One region of the Reyranella sp. GW821-FHT14A01 genome, then DNA from elsewhere that is predicted to be linked to it. Evidence: predicted binding sites of a transcription regulator. Region 1 holds the regulator's gene; each other region holds the start of a gene.
What was found. Region 1 encodes PhoB, which activates phosphate uptake and scavenging genes when phosphate is short. Its sites were predicted from a motif close to TGTCATNNANCTGTCAT; they were not measured.
Positions count from the first base shown of each region.

Region 2: the regulator PhoB is predicted to act here: its motif matches at 1,507-1,523, upstream of AC1ROX_RS00970 (NAD-glutamate dehydrogenase).
Region 3: the regulator PhoB is predicted to act here: its motif matches at 818-834, upstream of AC1ROX_RS20345 (UDP-2,3-diacylglucosamine diphosphatase).

Region 1 is NZ_JBXAPM010000012.1:36,775-39,037, reverse strand. It holds gene phoU (phosphate signaling complex protein PhoU) at 1-542, shown strand, start outside; gene phoB (phosphate regulon transcriptional regulator PhoB) at 593-1,285, shown strand; gene AC1ROX_RS21280 (AmpG family muropeptide MFS transporter) at 1,506-2,263, opposite strand, start outside.
Region 2 is NZ_JBXAPM010000001.1:192,622-194,884, forward strand. It holds gene AC1ROX_RS00970 (NAD-glutamate dehydrogenase) at 1-1,460, opposite strand, end outside; gene AC1ROX_RS00975 (ribonucleoside-diphosphate reductase subunit alpha) at 1,982-2,263, shown strand, end outside.
Region 3 is NZ_JBXAPM010000011.1:137,244-139,506, reverse strand. It holds gene AC1ROX_RS20345 (UDP-2,3-diacylglucosamine diphosphatase) at 1-705, opposite strand, end outside; gene AC1ROX_RS20340 (diacylglycerol/lipid kinase family protein) at 865-1,764, shown strand; gene AC1ROX_RS20335 (hypothetical protein) at 1,761-2,030, opposite strand; gene AC1ROX_RS20330 (hypothetical protein) at 2,027-2,263, opposite strand, start outside.

The DNA.
Region 1 (2,263 bases):
ACGCGCTCGATGTGGCGGTGCAGGAACAGACCGTACGGCTCCTGGCCCTGCGCCAGCCGATGGCGGTCGACCTGCGTGTCATACTCTCGTCGATCAAGATCGCGGCGGCGCTCGAGCGCATCGCCGACTACGCCAAGAACACCGCCAAGCGCACCATCGTGCTGAGCCAGGGCAATGCGCCGGTCTCGGCGGTGAACGGCATCGAACGGCTTGGCCGTCTGGTACGGGCCGCGCTCAAGGACGTGCTCGACGCCTTCGCCAATGGCGACGTGGTCAAGGCCCACGACGTGTGGGAGCGCGACGAGGAGATCGACCAGGTCTACACCGGCCTGTTCCGCGAGCTGCTCACCTACATGATGGAGGATCCGCGCACGATCACCGCGTGCACGCACCTCATGTTCATGGCCAAGAACATCGAGCGCGCCGGCGACCACGTCACCAACATCGCCGAGCTGGTGAGCTTCCGCACGACCGGCCACGGCTTCGACGAGGCCCGTCCCAAGGGCAGCGCGGCAATGTATGCAGCGAGTGAAACGCCGTGAGTATGGTTGTGGCTACCAGTCCTTCGCGTCGCGACGCACAGACCTCATCGATGAAGCCGCAGGTGCTGATCGTCGAGGACGAAACGGCTCTGGTCGAGCTGCTGCGCTACAATCTCGAACAGTCGGGCTTCAAGGTCGCCGTCGCCTATGACGGCGAGGAGGCGCTGCGCTCGGTGCAGGAGGACGTTCCCGACCTCATCCTGCTCGACTGGATGCTGCCCCTGATGTCGGGCATCGAGGTCTGCCGCCAGCTGCGCCGCCAGACGTCGACCGCCAACGTGCCGATCATCATGCTGACGGCGCGCGGCGAGGAGGGCGATCGCGTGCGCGGCCTCGACGCCGGCGCCGACGACTACGTGCCCAAGCCCTTCTCGCCCACCGAGCTGGTGGCGCGCATCCGCGCCGTCCTGCGGCGCATCCGCCCGGCGCTGGCCGACGAGGCGCTGTCCTATGCCGACATCGTCATGGACCTGGTGGCGCATCGCGTGACGCGCGGCGGCAAGCCGCTCCATCTCGGCCCCACCGAGTTCCGCCTGCTGCGCCATTTCATGGAGCATCCCGGTCGCGTCTTCTCGCGCGAGCAGCTCCTCGATTCGGTGTGGGGCAAGGACGTCTATGTCGAGGCCCGCACCGTCGACGTCCACATCCGCCGCCTGCGCATCGCGCTGAACGGCGAGAGCCACGCCGACGTGATCCGCACCGTCCGCGCCGCCGGCTACGCGCTCGACTCGACGCCGAGCTGACCCCCGCCCCTCTTCTGCCGTTTCCCCTTGCCTGAAGGCAGGGGAATTGGCCCACAGGGCCGCTGGGTTTTCCACATTATCAGTCATGGTTCCGTAGCCTCGAGCCCCTAGGAAGGGTGCGCCCATTCCCGGCCGGCATCCCACGCCCCGCTTCCGGAATGGGCCGGTTCCCCCGGCTCGGGCACGATACCCGCAGCCGATTTACTGACCCCTCCTTCCGTCAGGAAGGAGGGGTTTCTTTTTGTGCCGATCGCCAGAGCCAGAGCAGCAACATCAGGCCCGGGATCGCCAGCAGCGTGGTCAGCATCCAGAACGTGGTCCAGCCGGTTTCTGCCGCCATCCAGCCGCCGCCCGCCGACAGGGTGGTGCGGCCGAACGCCATCAACGAAGTCAGCAAGGCATATTGAGTGCCCGCCATGCCGGTGGTGCAGAGGCTCGACAGGTAGCCGATGAAGGCGACGCCGCCCAACGCGCCGGTGAAATTGTCGGCGCTGATCGCGATGGTGAGGACGAAGAGATCGTGGCCGACCTGGGCCTGCCAGGAGAACAGGAGATTTGTCACCGCTTGCAGGATGCCGGCGACGAGCAGCGACTTGAACAGGCCGTAGCGCGCCACCATGACGCCACCGATCAGTCCGCCCAGGATGGTTGCCGCAACGCCGAAGCTCTTGGTGACTCCGAATATCTCCGGGCCGGTGAAGCCCAGCGCATTGTAGAACGGCCGTGCCATCGTGCCGCCCAGCGCATCGCCGTATTTGTAGAGCAGCGCAAACAACAGGATGATCACCCAGCCGCGATAGGCGAGGAACTCGGCGAACGGCCGGATGACCGCTTCCTTGATCCAGGCATTGGCCGAGTGGAGACGCGGGCGCAGCGCCTTGGGTTCCTCGGCAAAGAGCGTCGTGGCAACGCCGACGAGAATCAGCACGGCGATCAGGCTGAGCACGGTCGACCAGGGCAGGAAGCTGGGCAACAGCA
Region 2 (2,263 bases), on a different contig from region 1:
GAGGTTGCCGCGTCGGCCAGGCTGCTTTCGAGCTGGGTGAGATCCGGTGCCGCCTGCTCGGGTGTATTGAGCTTCAACGTATAGAGCGACTGGACCAGCGCGGAGTCGCTGCTGCCCGACGCGAAGATCGACGTTACCTTGCCACTCCAGGCCTTCTCGAGGATCGCGACGAAGCGTTCCGAGAGCGCGGCATCGAAGCGTTCGCGCGGCGCGAACACCAGGGCGGTGGCGAAGCGGCCGACCGTGTCGAGGCGCGAGAACAGCGCCACGCGACGGCGCTCCTGCAACTGCAGGATGCCCAGCACATGGTCGTAGAGCGTGTCCTCGTCGATCTGGAACAGCTCGTCGCGGGGATAGGAATCGAGGATCGCCAGCAGCGCCTTGCCATCGTGCCCGTGCCGGTCGAAACCCGATCGGCGCAGCAGCGTCTCGACCCTGCCGCGCAGCAGCGGCACGTCGTGGACGGCCGCGTGATAGGCGGCCGACGTGAACAGGCCGACCAGCCGGTGCTCGCCGGTAACGGCCCCGTCGGAGTCGAACGTCTTCACGATCACGCAGTCCATCACGCCGATGCGATGGACCAGCGACGGACGATCGGTCTTGACGATCAGGATGTTGTGCGGCCCGCGGGCGAAGCGCGCCATCGCCTCGCCGCTGCCGACGCCGGGCTCGAACAGGCGGACCTCGTCGCGGCGCAGGATGCCCAGCGCCGATCCCGGCACCAGCTCGTAGCGCAGGCCGGCGGGCTGGCTGGCATCCTCGACATAGCGATAGCGGCGATGGCCGAGGAAGGTGAAATGGTTGGCCTCGAGCCAGCGCAGGAAATCCTCGTACTCCGCGAGGTTCGGCGCGCGGCCGGGCGCCAGGTCGAAGATGGCGTCGAGGCAGGCGCGACGCATCGCGTGCCAGTCGTCGATCGCCAGCCGCACCTCGGCCAGCACGCGGGTCAGGGCGGCGGCGATCTCGTCGAGCAGGGCGGGATCGCCCTGGCGGTCGATCTCGATGTGCATGATCGATTCGGGTCGCGCGCGTTCGCCGGCCTCGAGCGCGATGCCGACCAGGTCGCCGTCGAGGTCGCGGCGTGCCGCCATCACCGGATGGGCGAGCAGATGGACGGCGATCTCGCGGCGATTGAACTCGTTGGTGATCGAATCGACCAGGAACGGCATGTCGTCGTTGACGATCTGCACGATCGTGTGGCGGCTCTCGAAGCCGTGGTCGGCGAGGGACGGGTTGAAGATGCGGACCTTGGCGACGCCCGGCAGGCGGCGGCGCGTGAAGCCCAGCAGGGAGCTCGCGGCGGCGGCGCGCTGGTCGGCGGGCGCGGCGGCGAGATCCTTGTCCGACAGGCGTCCGAACAGCCTGCGCGCAAATTGAGCGGATTCCTCGCCGCCGATCTGCAAGGCGGCGGCGCAAATGGCGTCCAGGCCGTAAACACGGGGTGCCGAAGAGATGGCCATATTTTGTGCATTCCTCCGGATTCTGCGGCGGATGTTACGCCTCACCGTGACATTCTGACGACGGACTCTTGGCGAAGCCGAGAATGCCCACCGAATCTCGCATTTGACGGGGTGGCCCTGACAGGCTGAGCCGATTCGCTGCGCTTTCTGTCTGAGGCCCACGGAATCCGCGGGAAAGCGCGTTTTGTTCTCCTGTTATGCTGCACCTGCGAAGGTTCGTGAACGGTCAAAGAAACAGAATTTCAAACCGATTTTTTGCCCGCCTTTTCAGGAGCTTAACCACCTATTCTTGAGATTCACAAACCGGGAATAAATTTCGCAATGACAGGGCCAACACCTAGGAGGCAAACTACGGATAGTGGCGAGAGACGAACTGCTCCCCACATCTAGGTGTCTTCCACAGAGTGTTCTATCCACAACTGTGGACAAAAAGAAAAAGGGGACCGCAAGTGTTTGATGTTGTTCAAGTTCGAAGCGGTGCGCGGGTTGTTACCGATTCCGCTCGGGATTCTCGCCTGACCATCTTTGGCAAGGCCACCCTCAACGACCGGTACCTCCTGCCGGGCGAAAGCTACCAGGACATGTTTGCGCGCGTCGCTGCGGCTTATGCCGACGACGATGCCCATGCCCAGCGGCTCTACGACTACATCAGCAATCTGTGGTTCATGCCGAGCACGCCCGTTCTCAGCAACGGCGGGACCAGCCGCGGCCTGCCGATCTCGTGCTTCCTCAACGAGGCGAATGACAGCCTCGAGGGCATCGTCGGGTTGTGGAACGAGAACGTGTGGCTGGCGTCGCGCGGC
Region 3 (2,263 bases), on a different contig from region 1:
CGCCGTGCAGCTCTCGACCCAGTCGCCGTCGTTGCAGTAGAGCACGCCGTCGATCATGCGCATCTCGGCATGATGGATGTGGCCGCACACCACGCCGTCGACGCCGCGACGGCGGGCTTCGCTCGCCACCGCATTCTCGAAGTCGGTGATGAACTGCACGGCGTTCTTGACCCGGTGCTTCAGGAAGGCCGAGAGCGACCAGTAGGGCAGGCCGAGCTTGCGGCGTCCCCAGTTGAAGATCGTGTTGAGGCGCAGCGCCGCGGCGTAGGCCCAGTCGCCGAGGATGGCCAGCCAGCGGGCGTAGCGCACGATGCCGTCGAACTGGTCGCCGTGGATGACCAGCATCTTCTTGCCGTCGGGCATCTCGTGGATCACCTCATCCTCGACGCGCACGTCGCCGAAGGTGAGCTGGCAATATTGCCGCGCCGCCTCGTCGTGATTACCGGGGATATAGACCACGTTGGTGCCCTTGCGGGCCTTGCGCATGATCTTCTGCACGACGTCGTTGTGGCTCTGCGGCCAGTACCACCAGCGCTTCAGTCTCCAACCGTCGACGATGTCGCCCACAAGGTAGAGATGCTCGCTCTCATTGTGCTTGAGGAAGTCGAGCAGGATGTCGGCCTGACAGCCGCGCGTGCCGAGATGGATGTCGGACAGGAAGATCGCGCGGTGGCGCGCGGGTTGGTTTCGATCGTGGATTGTCATGATGAGGGCACGGTCATGTGAGTAATGTCGGCCGACACAAAATCTGTTGTGCGAGATTGCACGGTACGCTCTGGATTGTGTATGTGAGCCGTTGCGTGGAGGTGTATTGGTTGTGACAGTCCTATGACATTCGCCCAAGAAACTGACCCGGCTACATCCGTGCTTCTCATCCTCAACCCGACCGCAGGCCGCCGCCGTCGCGGCCTGGTCGATGCCGTCGTGCGCCGGGTGCGTTCCCAGGGCTGGACGGTCGATGTCGTGGAGACCACGGCATCGGGCGACGCGCGTCGCTACGCCGAAGCGTGCGATGCCAAACGTTACGGGGTGATTGCGGTCGCCGGCGGCGACGGCACGATCAACGAGGTGGTGAACGGGTTGGCCGCGCGCGCCGCCACGGCGCCGCCGCTCGCCATCGTGCCGCTGGGAACCGCCAACGTGCTGGCGCACGAGCTGGGGCTCGGCTCGAGCGCCTCGTCGCTCGCCCAGGTGGTGACCGCCGGCCGACAGGTGCTGATGCATCCGGGGCAGGCCAATGCCGCCGGCCGGCCGCGCTGCTTCTCCCTGATGGCCGGCGCCGGCTTCGACGCCAAGGTGGTGGCCGGCGTCAGCGCGCCGCTGAAGCGCCGCTGGGGCAAGGGGGCTTATGTCTGGCGCTCGCTGATCGAGGCGCGCCGCTACCGACCGGTGCGCTACGCCGTGGAAATCGACGGGGCCAGCTACGAGGCGTCGTCGGTCATCGTGACACACGCCCGTCACTATGCCGGCCCCTACGTGGTGGCGCCGGAAGCGTCCCTCGACGCGCCGCTGCTGCATGTCTGCCTGTTCGAGCGCTGGGGCTGGATGCATGCCCTGCGCTTCGGCGCCGCTCTCCTGCGCGGCGCGCTGCCGCGTACGGCCGGCTATCGCGTCGTCTCGGGCCGTGAGGTGAAGATTTCGGTGCTGAACGATGCCGGCGAAAGCCGCCGCCAGCCGGTTCAGATCGATGGCGACGACGCGCTCACCCTGCCGGTGTCGATCGGTCTCTCGACCGAGGCGGTGAGGTTGCTGCGGCCGTCCTAACGCCGGGCGTACAGCGCGGCGACGTCGTCGAACGACAGGCCGAAAATCTGCGCGAGCCTGTCGATCTCTTCGGTCGGCAGGCTGACGAGGTTCGAGGTCGCCTCGAGATCGGCCAGCATGAGTTCTTCCATGGCAACGAACTTGATCGCCCGCCGGGCCCGCGGTGTCTTGGGCCTGGGCGCGGCCTCGACCGTTCGCGCACGTTTAGGGGCGGCATAAGCCGCCGTCACAAAATCGGTAACAGTGGGAGCCGGTTTCTTCGTCATGGCACCACCCCAATGCGCTTCAGGTATATAAGCACAGAGGGGCCGTCAGAAAAGTCCAGTTCTCCCTTCCACTCGGTTCCCATCAACAGATGCTTGCCGAGAGTCTTGTCGCCGATCGGAATGGCGCTGCCGGCGATGGCCCGCAGCGCCAGCGGGTCCGGGGAGGCGAGCAGCTTCTGGACGGCGTCGAGCTCCGCCGGCTTGAGCTGGGAGGCGACGGCCAGCAGTTTCCG